DNA from 2 places in the Streptomyces sp. NPDC048002 genome. Region 2 is predicted to be linked to the other one. Evidence: riboswitches for the same ligand, from Rfam matches in the RefSeq annotation. Region 2 holds a riboswitch; the other holds the start of a gene.
What was found. A riboswitch is a leader RNA that binds a small molecule or an ion and turns the genes downstream of it on or off. The one in region 2 is predicted to bind glycine.
Positions count from the first base shown of each region.

Region 1: another riboswitch for glycine. It lies ahead of gcvT (glycine cleavage system aminomethyltransferase GcvT); the one in region 2 lies ahead of gcvP (aminomethyl-transferring glycine dehydrogenase).

Region 1 covers NZ_JBEZNL010000031.1:59,799-74,013, forward strand. The annotation lists gene AB0E07_RS29535 (ABC transporter permease) at 1-88, opposite strand, end outside; gene AB0E07_RS29540 (enhanced serine sensitivity protein SseB C-terminal domain-containing protein) at 492-1,280, opposite strand; gene AB0E07_RS29545 (enhanced serine sensitivity protein SseB) at 1,447-2,238, opposite strand; gene AB0E07_RS29550 (AAA family ATPase) at 2,337-3,011, opposite strand; glycine riboswitch at 3,181-3,276, shown strand; gene gcvT (glycine cleavage system aminomethyltransferase GcvT) at 3,420-4,535, shown strand; gene gcvH (glycine cleavage system protein GcvH) at 4,634-5,011, shown strand; gene glyA (serine hydroxymethyltransferase) at 5,026-6,288, shown strand; gene AB0E07_RS29570 (L-serine ammonia-lyase) at 6,349-7,716, shown strand; gene AB0E07_RS29575 (glycoside hydrolase family 25 protein) at 7,787-8,344, shown strand; gene AB0E07_RS29580 (EF-hand domain-containing protein) at 8,410-8,622, opposite strand; gene AB0E07_RS29585 (GNAT family N-acetyltransferase) at 8,748-9,380, shown strand; gene AB0E07_RS29590 (ATP-binding protein) at 9,401-9,904, opposite strand; gene AB0E07_RS29595 (enoyl-CoA hydratase-related protein) at 10,199-10,966, opposite strand; gene AB0E07_RS29600 (Ig-like domain-containing protein) at 11,022-12,275, opposite strand; gene AB0E07_RS29605 (Ig-like domain-containing protein) at 12,457-13,698, opposite strand; gene glgX (glycogen debranching protein GlgX) at 13,850-14,215, shown strand, end outside.
Region 2 covers NZ_JBEZNL010000028.1:10,318-24,532, reverse strand. The annotation lists gene AB0E07_RS28065 (extracellular solute-binding protein) at 1-298, opposite strand, end outside; gene AB0E07_RS28060 (glycoside hydrolase family 43 protein) at 480-1,982, opposite strand; gene AB0E07_RS28055 (response regulator transcription factor) at 2,129-2,812, opposite strand; gene AB0E07_RS28050 (potassium-transporting ATPase subunit C) at 2,931-3,599, opposite strand; gene kdpB (potassium-transporting ATPase subunit KdpB) at 3,604-5,718, opposite strand; gene kdpA (potassium-transporting ATPase subunit KdpA) at 5,718-7,379, opposite strand; gene kdpF (K(+)-transporting ATPase subunit F) at 7,388-7,477, opposite strand; gene AB0E07_RS28030 (hypothetical protein) at 7,474-7,659, opposite strand; gene AB0E07_RS28025 (APC family permease) at 7,843-9,324, opposite strand; gene AB0E07_RS28020 (helix-turn-helix transcriptional regulator) at 9,497-9,895, shown strand; gene AB0E07_RS28015 (TOBE domain-containing protein) at 9,991-10,410, shown strand; gene gcvP (aminomethyl-transferring glycine dehydrogenase) at 10,476-13,361, opposite strand; glycine riboswitch at 13,538-13,634, opposite strand; gene AB0E07_RS28005 (PRC-barrel domain-containing protein) at 13,748-14,122, shown strand.

The sequences.
Region 1 (14,215 bases), on a different contig from region 2:
GGCCCTCGATCTTCGCCTTGTCGGCGCCGATGAGCACAGCCTCCGGCTGCGCCTCGGCTGTGCCGGTGGTCTCGATCGGTGCGGTCACAGTGACCCGACCCCTCTCGCCGGTGGTGACCGGCCTACGCCCGCCGCTGTCAGCGGCTTTTTTCAATCAGCGGGCCGGGCGGCGGCCGCAGATGATGCACCCCGCTGGCCCGGCAGTTCTCTCGACTCACGTCGAACACAGGACCGTTGGTTCTGTGTATGAATCGCGAGTCTTCAGCGTCATCGCGATCACCCGCCAGATCTGACGGCGAAAGTATGCGCAACCGTGATGCTTAACGAGGGATTCCGTTATCCGAACGGCAGACAACGGAGGGCGGACGTGGGGGAGTTATGACACTTCGGACATGTGCCGATTTCGAGCGTCATCTACGCGCGCAGAAATGTGCCGGGTGCGTGAAGGCCGGAAGGTGTCGGCTTCACGAGCGACGGCAGGTCTCACACCGTCAGTAACCGCCGTGCACGGGCGGGTAGCCGTAGCCGGCGGCCGGCGCCTGGGCCGCGTGCGCCTCACGGTCGTAGAACGGGCGGGCCTTCGCCCGCATCCACAGGGCCACCGGGTCGAACTCGTCGGACATGGCCACGGTCGACACCGGCAACCCGTCCGGGACGGCGCCGATGGACTGCTGCATCATCGCGCGTACCGAGTCCACGGCCTGCGGGCTGGTGTCGTACACCTCCAGGCCGATGGCGAGATACGGCGCCCCCAGCGCCGGCTGCACCCAGGCGCGGCGCAGGGCGCGCACCGCGGGGGTGCGGTGGGCGTTCTGCGCGAGCAGGGCGTAGAAGTGCGGGATCTCGATACCGGGCTCCGACAGGCTGAGCGGGCCGGCGGGCTGGCGGTCCAGGCCGGTGGCGATCCGGCGCAGATCGAGCCAGGGGATGCCGACGCCGCCGCCCTGGGCGTGCGGGTTCAGCCAGAGGCCGTAGTGGTCCGGGTACAGCGTGCGGGCGACGTCGAGTCCGTCGACCACCTCGTAGCTGCGGTTCCAGCCACTGGCCGACAGTTCCTGGGCGGAGGTGACACAGGGGGCGTAGCCGTGGCCGTCGACCTCCATGTTCCCGTACTGGGCGTCCGGGGAGCCGGACTGGCCGTGCCAGAGCAGCATCCAGATCTGGCCGGAGTTAGGGGTCGCGAGCGCGCGCAGGAGCGCCTCGTAGGCGTCGTAACGCCCGGGCGTGACCTGGCGCAGCATGTGCTCGACCTGCCCGGCCGCGATGCCGCTGGCGCTCACCTGTACCGCCCCTTCATTTTTCTCCGACCGAGCTGTGGGGTTAGCTTAAGCCCGCCTGCGGGGGTGGGACTTGTCGCCGTCCTGAGGGCGCGAGGCTGCGTCGTGGCTCGCGCCCGCGCGGCGGAGCCGCACATCGACGCAGCCTCGCGCCCCCGAGTCGGTCGCGCTAGTCCCGGGTGTAGAAGGGGCGGACCCTTTCGCGGAGCCAGAGGGCCACCGGGTCCTGGGCCGCCATGTCCAGCAGGATCAGGTTGACCGGCCACTTCGTGGGGACCCTGCCCAGGGCGCGGCCCAGCGCGTCGAGGGGGGCCGTGCGCAGTTCGCCCTCCCAGTGGGACAGCTCGACCCCGATGAACATCACCGGGTCCGCCGTCTCGACGTCGGCGAGGCAGCGGCGGGCGGTGGTGACCACGCCGGTCGCCGCGAACTCGGCGGAGGCCGCGGCGAGGAAGTCGACCGGGTCGTCCTGCCAGTCCGGTTCGTAGAGCTTGACCCGGCCGCCGCTCGCGGGGCCGTCCAGGGGCGTGCGGCCCACCCGGCACAGTTCCGCCACCGCGGGGGGCGGCAGGGGGATGCCGACCACACCGTCCGGATTGACGGCGATGCCGACCTGCGGGGGCAGCCCCCGGGCGAACTCCACCGCCGGGGCGATGGTGAACGACATATGGCCGCCGACGACCTGGCGGAACTGTTCCTCGGAGCTGAAGACCGGCACGAACGCCTGCCCGGCGATCTCCAGCGTGGGCAGGTCCAGCGGGCCGCTGTCCGGGCCGCCGCCCGACGGGAGCGGGACCCAGAGGTAGCTGCGCCCGAGGACCTCGATGATCCGGCCGCCCGCCGAGGGCACGCCGAGGGAGGCGGAGAGCACCTCCTCCAACTCGTTGCCGGGCCATCCGCCGTGCGGATGGGGGTGTGCCTGCGCCGGGAAGTCCGCGGGGAGATCCGCCGGGAAGTCCATCTCTTCGACCGCCTGCCGTGAACCGCTGCTGTGGCTCAAAGGCTAGCGCCTGAAGAGGGCGCCGGGTTCAGCCCGTGAGCCCCCCGGCCCGTGAACCCTCAGCCCGTGAACCCGATCCGGCGCAGCGCGCTCGCCGCGTCCCGGTCGATCAGCACCGCCGACCCGCACCCCGGCGGCAGCTCCCCCTCCTGGACCGCGCGCAGCATCCGGCCCGCCGCCGAGCGGTGCCGCAGGAACGCGTACCGCGAGACACCGCGACCGCGCTCGCGCTGGCCCTGGAGCGCCTGGTCCGGGGTGACGTCGAGGAGCAGCAGGTGCAGGGAGCCGCCGCGGCGCCGCGCCTCGCGGGCCAGCCAGCCGCGCACCCAGGCCTGGGTGCCGCAGTCGTGCACGACGACGCCTTCACCGGACCGCAGGACGCGCCACAGGCCGGCGTAGTGGGCGAGCCGGACGAGGGGACGGTAGACGGCGTAGGGCAGGTGGCGGGGCATGCGGGCGTCCCAGCGGTCCCGGGTGTCCTGGGAGTCGATCCGCGGGCCCTTGACCGTCCGCCGCATCAGGGTGGACTTGCCGCTGCCGGGCAGACCGGTGATCACCACGAGGTCCTTCGGGCCGAAGAGCAGGGCGTGCGGGCTGCGGCCGTCCCGCTCCCGCAGGTCGCGGACGACCCGCGCGGGGCGCGCGGCCCGTGCCTCGACGGCCGGGGCGGCGGGCTGCTCGGGCAGCGCGATACCCGCGGTCGTCGCACAGGCCGTGGTCCTGTTCACCGTCATCGTCCTCCTCCGGGGTCGGGAGCCCCCTTCCCACTGAACGTAAAGAGAAGGTAACGGGCGATCTTCAGCTTTTTCGTATGCGTACCGCCACAAGCCGGTTACAGATGCGGCCTGCCCCGATACCCCTCGGCCATGCAATGATGTCCGCGCCAACTGCATACCGGCCGTTCGAATCCGCGCGGGAGAGTCCCCAGCCTTCTGCTGGGGCGCCGAAGGAGCAAGTCCCTCCCTTGAATCTCTCAGGCCCCCCTACCGCGCGGGCGAGGCACATCTGAAAAGCGGGCCCCTCAGCCGGGGCCCCACCCAAGGTGCAAGCCATGTCCAGATGGTCATGGCGAACCTCTCAGGTTCCGATGACAGATGGGGAGGAACGACCTCGCCCGTCATGCCCTGGGAGACGACCGACCGATGAGCAGTACCGAACCCCGCCGTACCGCCCTCGACGCCCTGCATCGCTCGCTCGGCGCGACGATGACCGACTTCGCCGGCTGGGACATGCCCCTGCGCTACGGCTCCGAGCGCGACGAGCACCACGCCGTGCGCACCCGGGCCGGCCTCTTCGACCTCTCCCACATGGGCGAGATCACCGTGACCGGACCGCAGGCCGCCGCACTGCTGAACTTCGCGCTGGTCGGCAACATCGGCTCGGTCGGCGTCGGCCGCGCCCGCTACACCATGATCTGTCAGTCCGACGGCGGCATCCTGGACGACCTGATCGTCTACCGGCTCGCGGAGACCGCGTACATGGTCGTCGCCAACGCCTCCAACGCCCAGGTCGTCCTGGACGCCCTGGTGGACCGTTCCGCCGGCTTCGACGCCGAGGTCCGCGACGACCGCGACGCCTACGCGCTGCTCGCCGTCCAGGGCCCCGAGTCCCCCGGCATCCTCAAGTCGCTCACCGACGCCGACCTCGACGGCCTGAAGTACTACGCCGGGCTCCCCGGCACCGTCGCGGGCGTGCCGGCGCTGATCGCGCGCACCGGATACACCGGCGAGGACGGCTTCGAGCTGTTCGTGAAGCCCGAGCACGCGGTGGAGCTGTGGCAGGCGCTCACCGAGGCGGGCGAGGGCGCCGGCCTGATCCCCTGCGGCCTGTCCTGCCGGGACACGCTGCGCCTGGAGGCGGGCATGCCGCTGTACGGGCACGAGCTGACCACCTCGCTGACCCCCTTCGACGCCGGGCTCGGCCGCGTGGTCAAGTTCGAGAAGGAGGGCGACTTCGTCGGGCGCGAGGCGCTCACCGAGGCCGCCGCAACCGGGCAGAACCCGCCGCGGGTCCTGGTCGGACTGGTCGCCGAGGGCCGCCGGGTCCCGCGCGCCGGGTACCAGGTCGTCGCCGGGGGCCGGGTCATCGGTGAGATCACCTCCGGCGCCCCCTCCCCCACCCTGGGCAAGCCGATCGCCATGGCCTACGTCGACGCCGCGCACGCCGCGCCGGGCACCCCCGGGGTCGGCGTGGACATCCGGGGCAGCCACGAGCCGTACGAGGTCGTGGCGCTGCCGTTCTACCAGCGCAAGAAGTAGTCGCCGTAGGTGATGCTGAGCACATCACCGCTGCTCACGCACGCCCACGGCAGTCCCCCCTTCGTCAGCACCTCCCCGCGTACAGGAGAATTCAGGCCATGAGCAACCCCCAGCAGCTGCGCTACAGCAAGGAGCACGAGTGGCTGTCGGTCGCCGAGGACGGCGTCTCGACGATCGGCATCACGGAGTTCGCGGCCAACGCGCTCGGTGACGTCGTCTACGCCCAGCTCCCCGAGGCCGGCTCCACGGTGACCGCGGGCGAGTCCTGCGGCGAGCTGGAGTCCACCAAGTCGGTCAGCGACCTGTACTCCCCGGTCTCGGGCGAGGTCACCGAGATCAACGAGGACGTCGTGAACGACCCGTCCCTGGTGAACTCGGCCCCCTTCGAGGGCGGCTGGCTGTTCAAGGTCCGCGTCACGGAGGAGCCGGCCGACCTGCTCTCCGCCGACGAGTACACCGCCTTTTCCGCCGGCTGAGGAGTCGAAGACATATGTCCGCCATGAACACGTCGCTGCACGAGCTCGACCCGGACGTCGCCGCCGCGGTCGACGCCGAGCTGCACCGCCAGCAGTCCACGCTGGAGATGATCGCCTCCGAGAACTTCGCCCCGGTCGCGGTCATGGAGGCGCAGGGCTCGGTCCTCACCAACAAGTACGCCGAGGGCTACCCCGGCCGCCGGTACTACGGCGGCTGCGAGCACGTCGACGTCACCGAGCAGATCGCCATCGACCGGGTCAAGGAGCTGTTCGGCGCCGAGTACGCCAACGTCCAGCCGCACTCCGGTGCCTCCGCCAACCAGGCCGCGCTCTTCGCGCTGGCCAAGCCGGGCGACACGATCCTCGGCCTGGACCTGGCGCACGGCGGTCACCTCACCCACGGGATGCGCCTGAACTTCTCCGGCAAGCAGTTCGACGTGGTCGCCTACCACGTCGACGAGGCCGGCCGGGTCGACATGGCCGAGGTGGAGCGCCTGGCCAAGGAGCACCGCCCGAAGGTGATCATCGCCGGCTGGTCGGCGTACCCGCGGCAGCTGGACTTCGCCGAGTTCCGCCGGATCGCCGACGAGGTCGAGGCGTACCTGTGGGTCGACATGGCGCACTTCGCCGGTCTGGTCGCGGCGGGGCTGCACCCCAACCCGGTCGAGCACGCCCATGTGGTCACCTCCACCACCCACAAGACGCTGGGCGGCCCGCGCGGCGGCATCATCCTCGCCAAGCAGGAGTTCGCCAAGAAGCTGAACTCCTCCGTCTTCCCGGGCTTCCAGGGCGGTCCCCTGGAGCACGTGATCGCGGCGAAGGCGGTCTCCTTCAAGGTCGCCGCCTCGGAGGAGTTCAAGGAGCGCCAGCGGCGTACCGTGGACGGTGCGCGCATCCTCGCCGAGCGGCTGACGGCGGACGACGCCCGTGAGGCCGGAGTGAACGTGCTGTCCGGCGGCACGGACGTCCACCTCATCCTCGTCGACCTGCGCGAGTCCGAGCTGGACGGCCAGCAGGCCGAGGACCGCCTCCACGAGGTCGGGATCACGGTCAACCGCAACGCCGTCCCGAACGACCCGCGCCCGCCGATGGTGACGTCCGGTCTGCGGATCGGCACGCCCGCCCTGGCCACCCGAGGCTTCCGGGCCGAGGACTTCGCCGAGGTCGCGGACGTGATCGCCGAGGCCCTGAAGCCGTCGTACGACGTGGAGTCCCTGAAGGCCCGGGTCAAGGCCCTGGCCGACAAGCACCCGCTGTACCCCGGCCTGAGCAAGTAGTAGTTCCCTGGTGGGGGCGCCCAAGGATGTGTGCCCCCACCCTTTTTTGAGGAGTTCCCCGTGGCCATCTCGGTCTTCGACCTGTTCTCGATCGGCATCGGCCCGTCGAGCTCCCACACGGTCGGCCCGATGCGTGCGGCCCGTATGTTCGCCCGCCGACTGCGCAACGAGGGCCTGCTGCCCTCGGTCGCCTCGGTCCGCTCGGAGCTGTACGGCTCGCTGGGCGCGACCGGACACGGCCACGGCACGCCCAAGGCGGTGCTGCTGGGCCTGGAGGGCTCCTCGCCGCGGACGGTGGACGTGGAGACGGCCGACGAGCGCGTCGAGGCGATCAGGTCCGCGGGCCGGCTGTGCCTGCTCGGCGAGCACGAGATCCCGTTCTCCTTCGACGACGACCTCGTCCTGCACCGCCGCGAGACGCTGCCGTACCACGCCAACGGCATGACGATATGGGCGTACGACGCCTCGGGGGCCGAGCTCCTGTCGAAGACGTACTACTCCGTCGGCGGCGGATTCGTCGTGGACGAGGACGCGGTCGGCGCGGACCGCATCAAGCTCGACGACACGGTGCTGAAGTACCCCTTCCGCACGGGTGACGAGCTGCTGCGCCTGACCAGGGAGACGGGTCTGTCGATCTCGTCCCTGATGCTGGAGAACGAGCGGGCCTGGCGCACGGAGGAGGAGATCCGTACCGGGCTGCTGGAGATCTGGCGGGTCATGCAGGCCTGTGTCTCGCGGGGCATGTCCCGGGAGGGCATCCTGCCGGGCGGGCTGCGGGTGCGGCGGCGGGCCGCGATGTCCGCCCGCCAGCTGCGGGCCGAGGGCGACCCGCTCGCGCACGCCATGGAGTGGATCACCCTCTACGCGATGGCGGTCAACGAGGAGAACGCGGCCGGCGGCCGGGTCGTGACGGCCCCGACCAACGGCGCCGCGGGCATCATCCCCGCGGTCCTGCACTACTACATCAACTTCGTGCCGGGTGCCGACGAGGACGGCGTCGTCCGCTTCCTGCTGGCCGCGGGCGCGATCGGCATGCTGTTCAAGGAGAACGCCTCCATCTCCGGCGCCGAGGTCGGCTGCCAGGGCGAGGTGGGCTCGGCGTGCTCGATGGCGGCGGGCGCGCTGGCGGAGGTCCTCGGGGGCTCGCCCGAACAGGTCGAGAACGCGGCCGAGATCGGCATGGAGCACAATCTCGGCCTGACCTGCGACCCGGTCGGCGGGCTCGTCCAGATCCCGTGCATCGAGCGCAACGGCATGGCCGCGGTGAAGGCGGTCACCGCGGCGAGGATGTCCATGCGCGGCGACGGCTCCCACCTGGTCTCCCTGGACAAGGTCATCAAGACGATGAAGGACACCGGCGCCGACATGAGCGTGAAATACAAGGAGACGGCGCGGGGCGGGCTGGCGGTGAACATCATCGAGTGCTGACGCATCGGCCGCGCGGCACGGGGCATCTACCACTCCCGTCCCCCCACTCACCTCTCAGGGAGCCCCCACGATGCTGCGCGGCATTGACGTGAGCGCCTACCAGCCCTCCGCGTACGACACCGACGGCCTCTCCTTCGTCTTCGTCAAGGCGACGGAGGGCCGTTCGTACGTCAACCCGAAACTCTCCGCCCAGACCGAGCGGGCCCGCGAGGCCGGACTGGTCGTCGGCTTCTACCACTTCCTGTGGCCCGGCAACCTCACCGCCCAGGCGGAGTATTTCGTCCGCCACGCCCCCGAGAAGGCGGGCGACATCCTCGCCGTCGACTGGGAGTCGACGAGCGAGGGCACCCACGCGACCAACGCGGAGAAGGACCGCTTCATCCGCAAGGTGAGGGAACTACGGCCGAACAACCGGGTCGTCCTCTACTGCAATCGGAACTTCTGGCTCACCGTCGACACCACCTCCTACGCGGGCGACGGCCTCTGGATCGCCGACTACGTCTCCGCGGGCAAGCCCCGCATCAAGGCGAAGTGGCGCTTCCACCAGTACACGGACGATCCCCTGGACAGGAACGTCGCCGACTTCGACAGCAGGGCGGAACTCCGGGCCTGGGCGAAGAAGGCCTGACGCCCCGCGTGGAACGCAGAAGGGGCGCCCCGCCGTTGTCCGGTGGGGCGCCCCTTTCGTGGGTGCTACTTGCCCAGGTAGGCCCAGAACTCGTCGAAGGACAGGACCTTGTCGCCGTTGAGGTCGCGGGTCTTGATGATGACCTCGGCCACGGTGTCGGTGACGTTCCAGTCGCCGCCCTGGGCGAGCGCCGTCTTGAACTCGGCGGCGGTGATGAAGCCGTCACCGTCCGTGTCGATCCGCTCGAACTGCTTGCGTGCCTCGTCGATGTCGGCCACCCGTCCGCCCCATTTCTCAACTACTGGTCGTACTGTCGCAGGTCAGATTAACCGGCCGTCCGAGCGCGCGGTGCGCCGACCACCCTCGCCGGTGAACGGCGGCCAGAAAGAGGAGGAGCGGCGCGGTGGCGACCTTGCGGGACATTCTGGACGCGGCCGCGCGGGGCGCCTTCCCGCGCCCGGACGGCGGCACCACCGTCGTCGCACAGCCCGCCGGCCGGGACGCCGGGGTCTTCGCCTTCACCGCGCACTCCGTGATCGCCCTCGACGAGGACCCGCAGTGGGTGCGCGACACCCTGGCCGCCACGGCGTGCGACGCCCTCGCCGCCGCCATGAACCCCCGTTTCCTCACGGCGCTGATGGACCGCACCGGGCGGGGGTGCGACACCGTCGACGTGATGCTGACCGGCGCCCCGCTGCCGGGCCGGCCGTCGCTCGCGCTGCGGGAGATCGACGATCCGGGCCATCCCAGGGTGGTGAGTTCCCGTGCCCGGCGCGCGGAGGTGCGGGTGTGGACGGCGGGCGGTGGCGTCCTGGTGCTGGGGCGCGGGGTGGCGGGGCGGCTGGAGGTCGCGGTCGAGGTGCCGGAGGGGGCACGGCACCGCGGGCTGGGCCGGGAACTGCTGCTGGCGGCACGGCGGCTGACCGGGGGTGAGCCGCTGTGGGCGCAGGTCGCGGCGGGGAACGCGCGCAGCATGCGGGCGTTCGAGGCGGCCGGCTACCGGCCGGTGGGTTCGGAGGTGCTGCTGAGGTTCTGAGGCGGTCCCGCGACGGCCGTTCAGCGGTCCGCGACGCGCATCTCGAACCAGGTCGTCTTGCCCCTCGGGAGCAGGTCGACGCCCCAGCGGTCGGCCAGTTTGTCCACGAGGAAGAGGCCCCGGCCGCTGATGTCCATCTCCTGGACGGGCATCAGGCACGGCAGGCCCCTGGACGGGTCGCGGACCTCGATGCGGATCCAGCCCCGGCGGCGGCGCATCCGCAGGCCGAAGACCCTGGCGCCGGTGTGGCGGACCGCGTTGCCCACGAGTTCGGAGACGAGTAAGACCGCGTCCTCGGTCAGCTTCGGAGTCAGGCCCCACTGGCGCAGGACCACCACCTGGGCGAGCCGTCGCGCGGTGGCGGCGGACTCGGGGCGGGACGGGAGCCGGACCTCCGCCTCCGTGGGGTTGCCGAACAACTCCATTGCCTTCAGAGCGTGTTCGTCCTCGACCGTCGGCGACCAGCGCGCCGCGGTCGCACGGCCGTGTCCCCGCGGCTGTTCGATGCCCTCCAGCCCCGCCATGCCCCCATCATGGCCGCCCCAGGGACACTCCGGGGCCGTTCCCGCGGAATACGCCCCCCGGAATCCATCATTCCGCGAGCGCCGATCGGCATATGCCGCAGGCAGTTCGGTGTCCGCGGCAACCCGTCCGACCTGCGACGAAGGCTCTGTTGAGGGCAAGCGACGGGCCTCCTCGACAAGACAGGCTTAAGGCTCGCTTAAGGCTGCCATAAACCGTCCCATCGAGGGACCCGGATCAGACATCGCGTCAATTGCAAGGGGTCCGGGGGAATTCGGAGCGGGGATTCGGGTGCGTCAGAGGAACTTCGCCTTGCCCGGCCCTTCCTCCACGAAGCTGCGCATCCCGGTCTCCCGGTCCGCGGTGGCGAACAGGCCCGCGAACCAGTTCCGTTCCACGGTCAGACCGGTGTCGATGTCGGTCTCCAGGCCGGCGTCGATCGACTCCTTGGCGGCGCGCAGCGCGAGGGCCGGACCCTGGGCGAGCTTCGCCGCCCAGGCGTGTGCGGCGGTGTACACCTCGTCGGCCGGGACGACCCGGTCCACCAGGCCGAGCGTCAGCGCCTCGTCCGCCTTGACCATCCGGCCGGTGAAGATGAGGTCCTTCGCCCTGGAGGGGCCGATCAGCCGGGACAGGCGCTGGGTGCCGCCGGCCCCCGGGATCAGGCCGAGCAGGATCTCCGGCTGGCCCAGCTTGGCGTTCTCCGCGGCGATCCGGAAGTCCGCGCACAGGGCCAGCTCGCAGCCGCCGCCGAGGGCGTACCCCGTCACCGCCGCGACCACCGGCTTGGGGATCCGGGCCACGGCGGTGAAGGAGTCCTGGAGGGCCCGGGAGCGCAGGACCATGGCCGCGTGGTCCATGGCCTGCATCTCCTTGATGTCCGCGCCCGCCGCGAACACCTTCTCGCCGCCGTAGATCACCACCGCGCGTACGTCGTCGCGCCGGGTGGCCTCCTCGGCGAGTTCCTTCAGGCGGTCCTGGGTGGCGACGTCCAGCGCGTTCATCGGGGGGCGGTCCAGGCGGAGCGTGCCCACGCCCTCGGCGACTTCGAGATTCACGGTCATGCCCCGCAGGTTAACGGTGACTAACGACCGCGCAGAAGGGCGGCCCCCGGCCCCGCTACTTCGTCCACTCCTCCCAGGACATGTTCCAGCCGTTGAGGCCGTTGTCCGGGGCGACCTGCTTGTCGTCGGAGTTCTTCACGACGACCACGTCGCCGATCATGGAGTGGTTGAAGAACCAGGCGGCCGGGGTGGAGCCGTCGTAGGCGCCCTTGACGTCGCGCAGGCCCACGCAGCCGTGGCTGGCGTTGTAGTTGCCGAAGGCGTCGCCGCCCCAGTAGTTGCCGTGGATGAAGGTGCCGGACTGGGTCAGGCGCATGGCGTGCGGGACGTCGTCGATGTCGTACTCGCCGTCGTAGCCGACCGTGTCGCCGTTCATGCGGGTCTCGACGAACTTCTCGGTGATGACCATCTGGCCGTTCCAGGTGTCGTAACCGGGCTTGCCGGTGGTCACCGGGATGGTCTTGACGACCTTGCCGTCCTGCGTGATCTTCATCTTCTTGGTCTTCACGTCGACGACGGAGACCTGGTCGCGGCCGATGGTGAAGGAGACGGTCTTCCTCTGCTCGCCGTAGACGCCGTCCCGGCCCTCGACCCCGTCGAGGTTGAGGTCGACGGTGACCTTGGTGCCTTCCTTCCAGTACTCCTCCGGACGGAAGTCCAGCCGGTCGTTGCCGAACCAGTGGCCCTCGACGTCGACGGCGGGCTCGGTCTTGATGGTGACCGCCCTCTCCACCTCGTCGGGGTTGGTGATGCCCCGGTCGAAGCGGAGGGAGAAGGGCATTCCGACGCCGACCTTCGAACCGTCCTCGGGGGTGAAGTGCCCCGTGAAGAAGTTCTGCGGCGTCAGGGTGGTGAAGCTGGAGTCCTCGGTGGCCGTGCGGCCCTCGGAGTCCTCGGCGGTCGCGCGCACCGTGTACGTGGTGGAGGCGGACAGATGGGAGGACGGCGTCCAGCGCGCGCCCCCGTCGGTGATCTTCCCGGGTATCTCGCGGCCCTTGCCGTCCTTGACGACGACCTCGGACAGCCTGCCCTTCTCGGCGCCGATCTTCAGGGCGCCGCTGGTGCGGACGGACTTGGCGCCGTCCTTGGGGGCTATGGAGACCACGGCCGTCGACTGGGTGCTCCGGGCCTTCCCCGAGTCACCCGCCCCGCCCTTGGCGTCCTCGGCACCGGAGCCCACGTCCGAGCCGCCGCCGCACGCGGCGGTAGCCAGCAGCACTCCGCCGGCCAGCATCGCCATCAGCCCGCGCCGCCCGCGCGCACCCGCGCGTGCGCCAACCGACGCCCCCGATATCGGTCGCACGTTCAAGTCCTTCTCTCCCCTCGCCGGGCCTGGTCGGGCCCCGCCCCCGCGCGTCCACGCGCGCACTCGGCGCATATTAACCACAAGGTCATCCGGCACGGCGCCCCGCGTTTGTCACCGTTCCGTACCGAGTTCACCGGCGGGTTCGGGAGGGGGCGCGGCGGACCGAACGGCCCGCCGCGTGCCACTACTTCAGCGCGCTCCCCGCCTTCCACGCCTTCCAGCCCATGTTCCAGCCGCCGAGTCCGTTGTCCGGGGCGACCTGCTTGTCCTTGCTGCGGACGACCTCGACGACGTCCCCGATCAGGGTGCGGTCGAAGAACCAGCCCGCCGGGGTGTCCGAGCCGCCGCCCTTGACGTCGCGCAGTCCCACGCAGCCGTGGCTGACGTTGGCGTTGCCGAAGACGCCCTCCGCCCAGTAGTTGCCGTGCAGGAAGGTGCCGGAGTCGGTCAGGCGCATGGCGTGCGGGACGTCCGGGATGTCGTACTCGCCCTTGCCGTCGGCGTCCTTGAAGCCGACGGTCGCGCCGTTCATCCGGGTCACCTCCAGCATCTCGGTGACCACCATCTTCCCGTTGTACGTGGTGGTCTTCGGGGCGCCGGCGGTGATCGGCACGGTGGCGAGCAGTTCGCCGTCGCGCCGGACGTCCATGGTGTGCGCCGCCGCGTCGACGGTGGAGACCTGGTGGCGGCCGACGGTGAAGGAGAACGTCTTGTGCTGGAGGCCGTAGACCCCGGGCGCGCCCTCCACGTCACGGAACTTGAGGGAGACCGTCACCTGGGTGCCGGGCTTCCAGTACGTCTCGGGGCGGAAGTCCAGGCGGCCGTTGCCGAACCAGTGCGGGCGGACCTCCACGGCCGGCCGGGCGGTGACCTGGACGGCGCGCTCCACGGCCGCCCGGTTCCTGATCTCCCGGTTGAACTCCAGGGAGACGATCATGCCGGTGCCGACCGTCGAGCGGTTCTCCGGCGAGACGTAGCCGATGAAGCGCTCCTCGGGGACCTGGGTGGTGAAGGTGGTGTGGCGCGCGGAGCGGCGGCCGTGTCCGTCGAGGGCGACCACGTCGACCGTGTACCGGGCGGCCAGTGCCAGCCGCCGGTCGTCGGGTTCCCAGCTCAGTCCGTCGGTGGAGATGTGCCCGGGGACGGGGGTCTCCTGGGCGTCCTGGGACCTGACCACCTTCACCGACTCCAGGCGCCCGCTGGGCACCCTCACCCGCAGCCGCTCCCCGGGGCCGACGCCGCGGCTGCCGTCGTCCGGGGAGACCTTGATGACGTCCTCGGCGGCGGGCCTGCCGAGTCCGCCGAGCCCGGTCCCGCCGGTGCCGTCCGAAGTGCAGCCGACGGCTCCCGCCAGCAGTGCCGCCCCTGCCAGTACGGCGGCCAGCGTGGCCCTCGCGCGCCGCGCGCGCCCTTGTGCATGCCTCACACCGAACCCAACGAGCGGGCACGCTCCGGGGAAACGTGAGTGCGAGCCAAGCGCTGGGCAGAACAGTGGGGAGGACGACGCGACGGGGAGCCGCTGCCGGGATTCGGCATGCCCGTTTCCACGTCGTTCCGTGAGCCGTGGGAGGCCGAAGGTGTCCAGCAGCGCAGCCGAGCGGGAGGCGGTGGCTCGGGAGCGGGCCGCCGAGCGTCCGGGAGCCGTACGGAACGGGACTCCGGTCCGCGCACCGGGCATGCCCGTGTGGCCGGGTGCGCCGACCCCGCTGGGCGCCCGCTTCCGGATCGGGCCGGACGGGGCGGCCGGTACCAACTTCGCGCTGTGGGCGGGCGGGGCGGAGTCGGTCGAGCTGTGTCTGTTCGACGAGGCCGGCAAGGAGACCCGGGCCCGGCTGACCGAGCTGACGCACGAGATCTGGCACGGCTTCGTGCCGGGCGTGATGCCGGGCCAGCGGTACGGCTTCCGGGTGCACGGCCGCTGGGACCCGTGGACCGGCGCCCGC
Region 2 (14,215 bases):
TGTCCGGGAGTTCACCGGAGGCGGTCAGCGCCGTCATCTTCGATTTGTAGGCGTCGTTCTCCAACTGGACGATCTTCACCTTGACCTTGGGGTTCTGGGCCTCGAACTTCCGCGCCAGGCCCGCCCACACGTCCTTCGTGGGCTGTGTGGTGGAGATGTTCCACCACTCGATGGTGGTCGTGCCGTCGGACGACCCTCCGTCCGAGTCGCCGCCGCAGCCGCTCAGTGCCGTCATGCTCAGACCGGCAGCGGCGGAGGCCGCCAGGAAGCCGCGGCGGGACAGTGCCGGGTCGCCCATCATGCGCTCCTTGAGTCCGGGACGGCGCGTCCACTCCGCCCACGAGGGATTTCGAAAGTTTCGGTCAGAATCCAGAAATCTTCGCTGCTGCCGCACCCTAGAGACAGCTCCGGACGGGTGGCAACCCCTCGTACACGGGGAATCCGCCGCCGAACCGTCGGAGCGCGAGGGGGAGTTGTGATCAGCGGGCCGTGGAGCCGCGTCCCCGGTACTCGAACCAGTCGAAGGCTGCGCTGCCTTCGGTGACGTACATGCCGATCACCCTGCCGGTGAAGCCGCCCGCCACCTGGGTGGAGAGATAGCGGCCGTCGAGTTCGGCCAGGGTCACCGCCCCTTCGGGGCTTTCGACCGAGAAGGCGATCGTGTCGGGCCCGCCGGGGCGGACACCGCGCGCGGGCGGCGGCGCGTCGTCCGTGCGGCACTCCACGGCCAGGGTGAGCGGGCCGCCCGGGACGGCGAGCCGGGCGACGCGACGGCGGAGCGGGCCGATGCGGGCCCACACCTCGGCCGCCCCCTCGGAGGCCTCGATCTCGTAGTGGTGGGCCTCGTCCATCCGGACGGACAGGCCGGCTCGGCCGCCGGGGCCGGTCTCGACCGCGGCCGCCACCCGGCAGTCGTGGTCGGTCTGCCGGCGGCCGACGAAGGTGCACCCCGGCCGGTCGAGGCTGTCGCCCGCGGCGTGCAGGGTGAGCCGGCCGGGCCGTTCCCGCAGGGACCACGACCCGTCGGGCCGGCCGCGCGGGGAGAGGTAGCACGGGGCGAGGGCCGGGCCGTCGAAGTCGTCCCGGGCCGGTTCCGCCGGGAACTGGCTGAAGGCTGCGGGAGCCGGGTACCGCTCCGCCACCGTGCCGATGTACGGCCAGCCCTCGGACCACTCCACCGGGACCAGGAAGGTCTCCCGGCCCAGGACGTGGAACCGCGGGAAGAACCCGCGCGGGCGGGTCCCCAGCAGCACCGCCCACCAGGTGCCGTCGGCCGCCTGGACCAGGTCCGCGTGCCCGGTGCAGCGGACGGGCAGTCCGGTGCTGCGGTTGGACACCACCGGGTTGTGCGGGGCGGGTTCGAAGGGCCCGCGGGGCGAGCGGGCGCGGGCGACCGACACGCTGTGCCCCTCGGCGGTGCCGCCCTCGGAGACCAGCAGGTACCACCAGTCGCCGATGCGGTAGAGGTGCGGCCCCTCCGGGTCGGCCATGCCGGTACCGGACCACACCGGGTGCGGCCCTTCGAGCACCTTGCCCGCGTCGGGGTCCACGCGGGCGAGTCCGACCCCGGCGACCGCGCTCCAGCAGGTGCCGTCCTCGTCCCAGGCCAGGTCGGGGTCGATACCGGGCAGGTCGATCCGGACCGGGTCGGACCAGGGTCCCTCGGGCCGCTCGGCGGTGACGACGAAGTTGCCTCCAGCGCCGACGTTGGTGGTGATGACGTAGAAGCGGCCGTCGTGGTGACGGATGGTCGGGGCGTAGATCCCGTCGGAGACGTTCAGGCCCCGGGGGACCTCGAACTGCCCGGCGCGGTCGAGGACGTTGCCGATCTGCCGCCAGTGGACGAGGTCCCGGCTGTGGAAGACGGGAACGGCGGGGAAGTACTCGAAGCTGGAACAGACCAGGTAGTAGTCCTCGCCGACGCGGCACACGCTGGGGTCGGGGTGGAAGCCGGGGAGCACGGGGTTGTCGTACGTCCGCATGGGTCAGTCCTTCCGGAGACCGGTCGAAACATTCGGTCCCTTCGACGAACATTACGGAGCGGACTGTAGGAGGGGTCCCCCGGCTCAGCAAGACCGCGCGACGGAGGTCGTGCCGGGCGCCCGGGGCACTCGGCACGACCCCGCGTTCATCCTTCGAAGCGGTAGCCCATACCGGGCTCGGTGATCAGATAGCGGGGGTGTGCTGGGTCCGCTTCGAGCTTGCGCCTCAACTGGGCCATGTAGACCCGCAGATAGTGGGTCTTGCCGCTGCGCGTGACCCCCCAGACCTCCTGGAGCAGCTGCTTCTGTGTGACGAGCCGTCCGGGGTGGGTCACCAGGATCTCCAGAAGCTGCCACTCCGTCGGGGTCAGACGCACGTCGCGTCCCTGACGGACGGCCTTCTTGGCGAGCAGGTCGATGGTGAACGCGTCCGTCTCCACCTTGGTCGCCTCCGCCCGTACCGGCAGCTCCTCGGTGCGCCGGACCGCCGCCCGCAGCCGGGCCAGCAGTTCGTCCATGCTGAACGGCTTGGTGACGTAGTCGTCGGCGCCGGCGTCGAGTGCGGCGACCTTCTCCTCGGCCCCCTGCCGGGCGGACAGGACGAGGACCGGGACGCGGCTCCAGCCGCGCAGGGCCCTGATGACGTCGACGCCGTCCATGTCGGGCAGGCCCAGGTCCAGCATGACGACGTCCGGCTGCCGCGCGACCGCGAGCCGGAGCGCCGTGGCGCCGTCGGGGGCCGCGTCCACTTCGTACCGGCGGGCCCGCATGGTGATCACGAGCGCCCGGACGAGCTGGGGGTCGTCTTCCACGACCAGCACGCGGGTCATCGGGGGAGCGCCTTTCCGGTCGTACCGAGGTCTGCGGACTTGATGACAGCGGGAGTCGGCGGGTCCGGGGCTGTGCAGTCCCGGCCCCGCCGACTCCCGTTCGGGTCGGACAACGCCATCAGCTCTTCGCCACGAGTTCCTTGAGGGCGATGTTCAGTTCGAGGACGTTCACCCGGGGCTCGCCCATGAAGCCGAGCGTTCGGCCCTCGGTGTGCTCGTCGACGAGGTTCTGCACCTGGCCGGGCGTCAGACCGTTCTTCTCGGCGACCCGGTGGACCTGGAGGTCCGCGTAGGCCGGGGAGATGTCCGGGTCGAGGCCGGAGCCGGAGGAGGTCACCGCGTCGGCGGGCACCTGGGACGGCTCGACCCGGTGGTCGGCGGTGGAGTTGTCCTTGACGACGGCGGCCTTGGCGTCCTTGACCCACTGGACCAGTTCCTGGTTGTCGCCCGACCGGTTGGTCGCGCCCGAGAGGATCAGCGCGTACTGGGTGTTGACGCCGTTGGTGCCGAGACCGTTCTGCGGGCGGCCCTGGAACCACTTCAGGTCGGGCTCGGGGGTCTCCTGCCCCTCCTTCAGCGGCAGGTTGTACGCCTGCCCGATCAGGGAGGAGCCGACGACCTCGCCGTCCGCCTCGATCTCGGAGCCGTTCGCACTGTTGTTGAACAGCCCCTGCGCGATGCCGGTGACGACGAGCGGGTAGACGACGCCCGTCACCAGGGTCAGCACGAGGAGGGCGCGCAGGCCCGCCCCGAGCACTCGGGCCGTGTTGGTCACTGAGTTGTTCATCGCGTCAGCCGATTCCGGGGATGAGGGAGATGATCAGGTCGATGGCCTTGATGCCGATGAAGGGCGCGATCAGCCCGCCGAGGCCGTAGATCCCGAGGTTGCGGCGGAGCATCCGGTCCGCGCTCACCGGCCGGTACTGGACGCCCTTCAGAGCGAGCGGCACCAGGGCGATGATGATCAGCGCGTTGAAGATGACGGCCGACAGGATCGCGGAGTCGGGCGAGGACAGGTTCATGATGTTGAGCTTGTCCAGGCCCGGGTAGACCGCCGCGAACAGCGCCGGGATGATCGCGAAGTACTTCGCGACGTCGTTGGCGATGGAGAACGTGGTCAGCGCGCCGCGCGTGATCAGCAACTGCTTGCCGATCTCGACGATCTCGATCAGCTTGGTCGGGTTGGAGTCGAGGTCGACCATGTTGCCGGCCTCCTTGGCGGCCGACGTACCGGTGTTCATCGCCACGCCGACGTCCGCCTGCGCGAGCGCGGGGGCGTCGTTCGTGCCGTCGCCGGTCATCGCGACCAGCTTGCCGCCGGCCTGCTCCCGCTTGATGAGCGCCATCTTGTCCTCGGGAGTCGCCTCCGCGAGGAAGTCGTCGACGCCCGCCTCCTCGGCGATCGCCTTGGCGGTCAGCGGGTTGTCGCCCGTGATCATGACGGTCCTGATGCCCATGCGGCGCAGTTCGTCGAACCGCTCCCGCATGCCGTCCTTGACGACGTCCTTGAGGTGGATGACACCGAGTACCCGGGCGCCCTCGGCGTCCTCGACGGCGACGAGCAGCGGAGTTCCGCCGGCCTCGGCGATCCGGTCGGCGAGCCCGTCCGCGTCGTCCGCGACCCGGCCGCCCCGCTCCTCGACCCAGGCGATGACCGAACCGGCCGCGCCCTTGCGGATCATGCGTCCGTCGACGTCCACGCCGGACATGCGGGTCTGGGCGGTGAAGGCCGTCCAGGTGGCGCCGGCCAGCTCGCCCTGGTGCCGCTCGCGCAGGCCGTACTTCTGCTTGGCCAGCACGACGACGGAGCGTCCCTCGGGGGTCTCGTCGGCCAGCGAGGAGAGCTGCGCGGCGTCGGCCAGTTCGGCCTCCGTGGTCCCGCACACCGGGACGAACTCGGCGGCCTGGCGGTTGCCGAGGGTGATGGTGCCGGTCTTGTCGAGGAGCAGGGTGGAGACGTCACCGGCGGCCTCGACCGCGCGCCCGGACATCGCCAGCACGTTGCGCTGGACCAGCCGGTCCATGCCCGCGATGCCGATGGCGGAGAGCAGTGCGCCGATGGTGGTCGGGATGAGGCAGACCAGCAGCGCCACCAGCACGACCATGGTCAGGTCGGTGCCCGCGTGGTTCGCGAACGGCGGCAGGGTGGCGACGGCCAGCAGGAAGACGATCGTGAGCGAGGCCAGCAGGATGTTCAGGGCGATCTCGTTCGGTGTCTTCTGCCGGGCCGCGCCCTCGACCAGGTTGATCATCCGGTCGATGAAGGTCTCGCCCGGCTTCGTCGTGATCCTGATGACGATGCGGTCGGAGAGGACCTTGGTGCCGCCGGTGACGGCGGAGCGGTCGCCGCCGGACTCCCGGATGACGGGCGCCGACTCACCGGTGATCGCCGACTCGTCGACGGAGGCGACGCCCTCGATCACGTCACCGTCGCCGGGGATGACGTCGCCGGCCTCGCAGACGACCAGGTCGCCTGTCGTCAGCTCGGTGCCGGCGACGACGGTGCCGTCGGCCTTGCGGGCCACGGTGTCGGTCTTGGCCTTGCGCAGGGTGTCCGCCTGGGCCTTGCCGCGGCCCTCGGCGACCGCCTCGGCCAGGTTGGCGAAGATCACGGTCAGCCACAGCCAGGCGCTGATCGTCCAGCCGAACCAGTCCCCCGGGTCCTTGAAGGAGAACAGGGTCGTCAGCACGGAGCCGACGAGGACCACGAACATCACGGGGGACTTGATCATGATCCGCGGGTCGAGCTTGCGGAAGGCGTCCGGCAGCGACTTGATCAGCTGCTTGGGGTCGAACAGACCCGCGCCGACACGGCCCTCGGGCGTTTTGTGCCCGGTGGGCGCGTCAGGGTGCGGCGCCAGGGTGGGAGTGGACATGGAGTCCTGCTTCTGTACGTCGGTGGTCATCACGCCAGCCCTTCGGCGAGCGGACCCAGCGCGAGGGCCGGGAAGTAGGTGAGACCGGTGATGATGAGGATCGCTCCCACCAGCAGACCGGTGAACAGCGGCTTCTCGGTACGCAGCGTGCCCGCGGTCACCGGAACCGGCTTCTGCTCGGCGAGCGAGCCGGCCAGGGCCAGGACGAACACCATCGGCAGGAAGCGGCCGAAGAGCATGCACAGGCCGAGGGTGCTGTTGAACCACTGCGTGTCCGCGTTCAGACCGGCGAAGGCCGAGCCGTTGTTGTTCGAGGCGGACGTATAGGCGTAGAGGATCTCGGAGAATCCGTGCGCCCCGCTGTTGGTCATCGAGTTCGCCGGGGTGGGCAGCGCCATCGCGAAGGCGGTGAAGACCAGCACCAGCGCCGGGGTGACGAGGATGTAGCAGGCCGCCAGCTTGATCTCGCGGGTGCCGATCTTCTTGCCCAGGTACTCGGGCGTCCGGCCGACCATCAGACCGGCGATGAACACCGCGATAATCGCCATGATCAGCATGCCGTAGAGGCCGGAGCCGACGCCGCCGGGCGCGATCTCGCCCAGCATCATGCCGAGCATGGTGATACCGCCGCCGAGGCCCGTGAAGGAGGAGTGGAAGGAGTCCACCGCGCCGGTCGAGGTGAGGGTCGTGGAGGTCGCGAAGACCGACGAGGCGCCGACCCCGAAGCGCAGCTCCTTGCCCTCCATCGCCCCGTTCGCCAGCTCGAAGGCCGGGCCGTGGTGGGCGAACTCGGTCCACATCATCAGGCCGACGAAACCGAGCCAGACGGTGCCCATCGTGGCGAGGATCGCGTACCCCTGCCTCACCGAGCCGACCATCACGCCGAAGGCGCGGGTCAGGGAGAACGGGATGACGAGGATCAGGAAGATCTCGAAGAGGTTGGAGAACGGGGTGGGGTTCTCGAAGGGGTGGGCGCTGTTGGCGTTGAAGTAGCCGCCGCCGTTGGTACCCAGCTCCTTGATGGCCTCCTGGGAGGCGACCGCTCCGCCGTTCCACTCCTGCGTGCCGCCCATGAACTGGCCGACCTCGTGGATGCCGGAGAAGTTCTGGATGACGCCGCAGGCGACCAGCACGACCGCGGCCACGGCCGCGAGGGGCACGAGGATCCGGACGGTGCCGCGCACCAGGTCGGCCCAGAAGTTGCCCAGCTCACCGGTGCGGGATCGGGCGAAGCCCCGGACGAGGGCGACGGCGACCGCGATGCCGACGGCCGCGGAGACGAAGTTCTGCACGGCGAGACCGGCGGTCTGCACGACGTGGCCCATGGCCTGTTCGCCGTAGTACGACTGCCAGTTGGTGTTGGTCACGAACGACACGGCGGTGTTGAACGCCTGGTCCGGGTCGATCGAGGAAAAGCCCAGCGAGCCGGGCAGGACACCCTGGAGCCGCTGGAGTCCGTAGAGGAAGAGGATGCCGACCACGGAGAAGGCGAGGACGCCGCGCAGGTACGCGGGCCAGCGCATCTCGGTGTCGGGGTCGGCTCCGATCCCCTGGTAGATCCACCTCTCCACACGCCAGTGCTTCTCGGAGGTGTAGACCTTGGCGATGTAGTTGCCAAGGGGAACGTAGGCGAGGGCCAGCGCCGCTATGAGAGCGAGCAGCTGGAGGACGCCGGCGAGTACGGGACCCATGGCCGCTCTCAGAACCTCTCCGGGAAGACAAGGGCGAGGACGAGATAGCCCAGCAGGGCGGCGGCGACCACGAGGCCGACGATGTTCTCGGCAGTCACAGCTTCGCCACCCCCTTGGCGACGAGGACCACCAGCGCGACAGCCGCGATCGTGGTGACGACGAAGGCCAGATCGGCCATCGTGAACTCCTGGAGTGTGAGGTTCGGTGGAACAGGAACGGTTAGAGGAAACCGCTTCTGCGGCCGAGAACGACCGTCGTTGACGGGTCCCTTACGGGGCACCGCGCCGCCTTGACGGGACTCTGACGCCGAGGGCGGCCACGGCCCCGCGTGGGCCACCCACCAGGGACGTCTCCGGCTCGACCAGGGACGTCTCCGGCTCGGAGAGGGGTGTCTCCGGCTCGGAGAGGGGTGTCTCCGGCTCGGAGAGGGGTGTCTCCGGCTCGGAGAGGGGCGCCGGGCGCCTCAGCGCAGCCGGAACCGCAGCCGGCAGATCACCGCGTCGGTCTCCCGCCGCACGGCGTGGGCGACGACGGCGCCGCGCGGGTTCCGGAGCAGCCGCTGCCACACGTGCTCCGGCTCGGTCTCCGGTATCAGCACGGTGACGCGGGTGGCCGGCTCGACGGCGCCCACCTCACGCACGTAGGCGGCGATGGGGCGGCCCAGGGAACGGCGCGCGCAGTCCAGCCGGACCAGGGGCACCCCGGGATCCCACTCGGCCCACGCGCGCTCCAGGGCGTGCAGCGCGGCCCGGTCCTCGGCGTCGGGGTGGCAGACGGTGACCGCGCGGACCTCGTCGCCGAGGGAGCGGGCCGCGGTGAGGGCCTCCGAGGCCAGCCGGGACAGAGAGGAGACCGGCACGATCACCACCGCGCGCTCGCGGTGCGGGGCCTCGGGCACCTGCCCCAGACCGAGCCGCTCGCCGATGCGGCCGTAGGCGCGGTGCACGGTCTCGAAGGCCGGCACCAGCAGGGGCAGGGCGACGACCACGAGCCAGGCGCCCTCCTCGAACGTGGTCGCGGTGACGACGACCGCGGAGACACCGGTGAGGAGCCCGCCGAAGCCGTTGAGCAGCGCCTTGCCCTCCCATCCCGGACCCCGGTGCAGTCGCCAGTGCCGGACCATGCCGACCTGGGCGATGGTGAAGCCGACGAAGACACCGATCGCGAAGAGCGGCACGAGGGTGTTGGTGTCGCCGCCGGAGAACACCATCAGCGCGGCCGAGACACCGGCCAGCGTGAGAACCCCGTGCCGATGGACCTGCCGGTCGGCCTTGAGGGCGAAGACGTGCGGGAGGTAGTTGTCGCGGGCGAGCAGCTTCAGCAGCACGGGCTGGCCGCCGAGGGAGGTGTTGGCGGACAGCGCCAGCAGCACCACGGTGGCGAACTGGACGACGTAGAAGGCCCAGTTGTGGCCGAGGGCGACCTCGGCGTGCTGGGCCGACTTCGCGCGCGGGACGCGGAAGGAGGGGACGGCGTTGGCGATGGCCTCGACGCGGGTGAGGGCGCTGCATCCGGAGGCGAACGCCTTCAGCAGGAGCAGCGCGCCGACGGTGGTCGCGTTGTCGGCGAGGACGGAGGCGTGTCCGTCGGCCGTGGCGGTACTGACGGGCGCGGCCCGGAAGAGGCCCACCGTGATCAGCACCAGGATCGACCCGACGAACACGACGGTCGGCACGATGAAGGCCTTCGCCGAGTCGACGATGCCGCGCAGGTTCACACCGGTGATCTGGAGTCCTCCTCCATCCCCGACGCGCTGGCCGCCCTCCTCCTGCCCGTCCGCGACACGACGGGCCGCACCCCGCAGATCTACTTCGAGTGGACCGAGGGCAGTCCCTTCGCCAACGTCCTCCGCTTCTTCCTCTTCGGGCAGGGCGAGGTGGCCCCCGTGACCCGCGAGGTCCTGCGCGAGGCCGAACCGGACCGGGGCCGCCGCCGACGGGTCCACACGGGCTGAGACCCGGGTCCACACGGGCTGAGACCCGGATCCACACGGGCTAAGACCCGGATCCACACGGGCTGCGGCCCGGGACCACACGGGCTGCGGCCCGGGACCGCGCGGACCGACGCCCGCGTCCCGCACACACTGACGCTGACGCTGACGCAATATCGTGACCGGCATGCAGTCCTACACCATCGGCCAGGCCGCACGACTCCTCGGCGTCAGCCCCGACACCGCCCGCCGCTGGGCGGACGCGGGCCGTGTGGCCACCCACCGCGACGACAGCGGCCGGCGCCTCATCGACGGGCGGGACCTGGCCGCGTTCTCCGTGGAACTGGCCAGGACGTCCGCCTCGCCCGACGAGGAGACCTCGTACACCTCCGTCCGCAACGCCTTCCCCGGCATCGTCACGGCGATCAAGCTGGGGGACGTGGCGGCTCAGGTGGAGATCCAGGCGGGCCCCCACCGGCTGGTCTCCCTCCTCACCCGCGAGGCGGTCGAGGAGCTGGGCCTGGAGGTCGGCATGGAGGCCACGGCCCGGGTGAAGTCGACGAACGTGCACATCGACCGCACCTGACACCTCGGGCGACGCAAGCCCCCGCGTACCGGGACCAAAACCCTCGCGCGGATACCGTGGGACGCCCCCCATCCCGCCCGAAGGCGAGGCGCCCCATGCCCCTGAGCATCCGCAACCAACTGCCCGGCACCGTCGCGGCCGTCACCCCCGGCGAGGTGATGGCGACGGTCAAGGTGGACCTGCCCGGAGGCCACCACCTCACCGCCGCGATCACCCGGGAGGCCGCCGAGGAGCTCTCCCTGTCCACGGGCTCCGAGGTGCGGGCCCTGGTGAAGTCGACGGAGGTCTCCCTGGCGACCACCCCCGTGGCGGGCCTGTCGATCCGCAACCAGCTCCCGGGCACCGTCAGCTCCGTCGCCACGGGCGGCGCCATGACCACCGTGCGGATCACGACGACCGGCGGCGACCTCACCTCCGCCATCACCACGGACGCGGCCACCGAACTCGGCCTGGCCCCCGGCACCCCCGTCGTGGCCCTGATCAAGTCGACCGAGATCTCCCTGGCCACCCCCTGATACGGGAAAGGGCTCCGCCGGGGCCGGAAACAGCCCGGGCGGAGCCCGTCACGCGCTACCGCGGATCAGTCCTCGTAGGCGTCCAGCGGAGGGCAGGAGCACACGAGGTTGCGGTCACCGAAGGCCTGGTCGATCCGGCGCACCGGCGGCCAGTACTTGTCGGCCGCCGAGACCCCGGCCGGGAAGACGGCCTCGTCGCGGCTGTAGCCGTGCTCCCACGCCCCGCCCAGCGAGGCGGCGGTGTGCGGGGCGTTGCGCAGCGGGTTGTCGTCCGCGGCCCACTCGCCGGAACCGACCTTCTCGATCTCCCCGCGAATGGCGATCATCGCCTCGCAGAACCGGTCCAGCTCGATCAGGTCCTCGGACTCCGTCGGCTCGATCATCAGCGTGCCGGCGACGGGGAAGGACATGGTCGGCGCGTGGAAGCCGTAGTCGATCAGGCGCTTGGCCACGTCGTCGACGCTGACGCCGGTCGCCTTGGTCAGCGGGCGCAGGTCGATGATGCACTCGTGCGCGACCAGTCCGCCCGGACCGGTGTACAGCACCGGGAAGTGCGGCTCCAGCCGCTTGGCGATGTAGTTGGCGCTGAGCACGGCGACCTGGGTGGCCCGCTTGAGCCCCTCGCCGCCCATCAGCCGGACGTACGACCAGGAGATCGGCAGGATGCCGGCCGAGCCCCACGGCGCCGCCGAGATCGGCCCCACACCCGTCTCGGGCCCGGCGCTCGGCTGCATGGGGTGGTTCGGCAGGTACGGCGCCAGGTGCGCGCGGACACCGACCGGGCCGACACCCGGACCGCCGCCGCCGTGCGGGATGCAGAAGGTCTTGTGCAGGTTCAGGTGCGAGACGTCGCCGCCGAAGTGCCCCGGCTTGGCGAGCCCGACGAGCGCGTTGAGGTTGGCGCCGTCGACGTAGACCTGCCCGCCGGCCTCGTGCACCTGCGCGCAGATGTCCGCCACGTGCTCCTCGAACACACCGTGGGTCGAGGGGTACGTGATCATCAGCACCGACAGCTCGTCGCGGTACTGCTCGATCTTCGCCCGCAGGTCCTCGACGTCGATCTCGCCGTCCTCGGCGGTCCGCACCACGACCACCTTCATCCCGGCCATCACGGCGCTGGCCGCGTTGGTGCCGTGCGCGGAGGACGGGATGAGGCAGACGGTGCGCTGCTCGTCGCCGTTGGCGCGGTGGTAGCCGCGCACCGCGAGCAGTCCGGCCAGCTCGCCCTGCGACCCGGCGTTCGGCTGGAGGCTGACCTTGTCGTAGCCGGTGACCTCGGCGAGACGGTCCTCCAGCTCGCGGATGAGCGTGAGGTAGCCCTCGGCCTGCTCCTCGGGCGCGAAGGGGTGCAGCTGCCCGAACTCGGGCCAGGTGACCGGCTCCATCTCGGTCGTGGCGTTGAGCTTCATGGTGCAGGAGCCCAGCGGGATCATGCCGCGGTCCAGCGCGTAGTCGCGGTCGGCGAGCCGGCGCAGGTAGCGCAGCATCGCGGTCTCGGAACGGTGCTGGTGGAAGACCGGGTGGGTGAGGAACTCGCCCTCGCGCACCAGAGCCTGCGGCAGCGCGTCCGCGGTGCTCGCGTCCAGTGCCTCGACGTCGCCCTCGACCCCGAAGGCGCTCCACACGGCGGCCAGCTGGGCCCGGCCGGTGGTCTCGTCGCAGGCGGCGGAGACGTGGTCGGCGTCGACGAGGTGGAGGTTGACGCCGTTGGCGCGGGCCGCGGCGACGACCTCGGCGGCCCGTCCGGGCACGCGCGCGGTGATGGTGTCGAAGTAGGCGCCGTGGACGACCTCGACCCCGCCGGCGGTGAGGCCGGCGGCGAGGATCGTGGCGTACCGGTGGACCCGGCCGGCGATCCCCTTCAGGCCGTCGGGCCCGTGGTACACGGCGTACATGCCGGCCATGACGGCGAGCAGCACCTGCGCGGTGCAGATGTTGCTGGTCGCCTTCTCCCGGCGGATGTGCTGCTCACGGGTCTGGAGCGCCAGCCGGTAGGCCTTGTTGCCGTCGGCGTCGACGGAGACACCGACGAGCCGCCCGGGAAGGCTGCGCGCGAACTTCTCGTGCACGGCCATGTAACCGGCGTGCGGACCGCCGAAGCCCATGGGGACACCGAAGCGCTGCGTGGTGCCGACCGCGATGTCGGCGCCCAGCTCGCCCGGCGAGGCCAGCAGGGTCAGCGCGAGCAGGTCGGCGGCGACGGTGACGAGCGCGCCGAGCTCGTGGGCCTGCTCGATGACGGGCTTGATGTCCCGCACGGCACCGGAGGCGCCGGGGTACTGGATCAGCACGCCGTTGATCTCACGCGCGGCGATCTCGGCGGGGATGCCGTCGCTGAGGTCGGCGACGACGACCTCGACGCCGGTCGGCTCGGCGCGCGTCTCGATCACCGCGATCGTCTGCGGCAGCGCGTCCGCGTCGATCAGGAACAGACCCTTCTTGTTCCTGCCCATGCGCCGGGACAGGGCCATCGCCTCGGCGGCGGCCGTGCCCTCGTCCAGCAGCGAGGCGCCGGAGGTGGGCAGCCCGGTGAGCTCGGCGACCACGGTCTGGAAGTTCAGCAGGGCCTCCAGGCGCCCCTGCGAGATCTCCGGCTGGTACGGCGTGTAGGCCGTGTACCAGGACGGGTTCTCCATCACGTTGCGCAGGATGACCGGCGGGGTGAAGGTGCCGTAGTAACCGAGCCCGATCATGGAGTCGAGCACCTGGTTGCGGTTGGCGAGCGCACGCAGCTCGGCGAGCACCTCGGCCTCGGAACGGGCACCCGGCAGCGCGAGCGAGTCGGCGTTCTTGATCACATCCGGGACCGCGGCGGCGGTGAGCTCGTCCAGCGAGCCGTATCCGACCTGGGCGAGCATCTTGGCCCGGGCTTCCTGGTCAGGTCCGATGTGACGCTGCTCGAAGGGGATGCCCGACTCGAGCTCGGAGAGAGGAATGCGGTGGGCGGTCATTGCGGAGGCCTCCTGGTCTGACACGACCTTCGGGGGGCACCACGGCACGGGTACCCGGACGGCCTCCCCCTCTGTCATCTCAACCTGAGAGCTTCACCGGGCCCCCGAAGGGCACCCGGCTTTCACCGTCGGTGAGAGCGGACACCGTCGACACCCGCTCTGCTTTCCAGAGTGACCTCGTCCGTGCGGTACGTGGGCCTGAGAGATTCCGGGGAGGATTTGCTCCTTCGGCGCCTCCGGATGGTGTCCGAAGGACTCTCCCGCACGGGGTCAGCAGCCGCTTGAAGCGTACCAGCGAGGTCAATGGCCGGGCGTTCGAGTGGCCGCTTCACCCGATGTGCTCTTTTGTAGTGCTTACGGATGATTCGCGAGCAAGTGGAGGGCCCGTGCAGACCGACATCGATCCGCGCAACCTGATCGGCCGCAAGGCCTTCGACCAGAACGGGACGAAGATCGGCACGATCGACGAGATCTACCTCGACGACGCGACCGGCATACCGGAGTGGGCGGCCATACGCACCGGCCTGTTCAGCCGGGACGCCTTCGTCCCGCTGGAGCCCAGCGAACTGGTCGAGGGCACCCTGCACGTGCCCTTCGAACGCTCCCTGATCAAGGACGCCCCCGACTTCGGGGTGGGACGCCACCTCTCCCCGGAACAGGAACTCCAGCTGTACCACCACTACGGTCTGGACATCACTTCACCCCCGCCCTCCGACCACGACTTCGGCAAACTGGCGGGCACCGAGGACGCGGACACCTGACCCTCTTCTCCCGGACCGCTGAGCCGAACGGGTGGCGGCGGCCGGCGCGCTTCCTGCACGGGCGGGCGCGGTCGGCCCCCTCCCTCCCCGAAC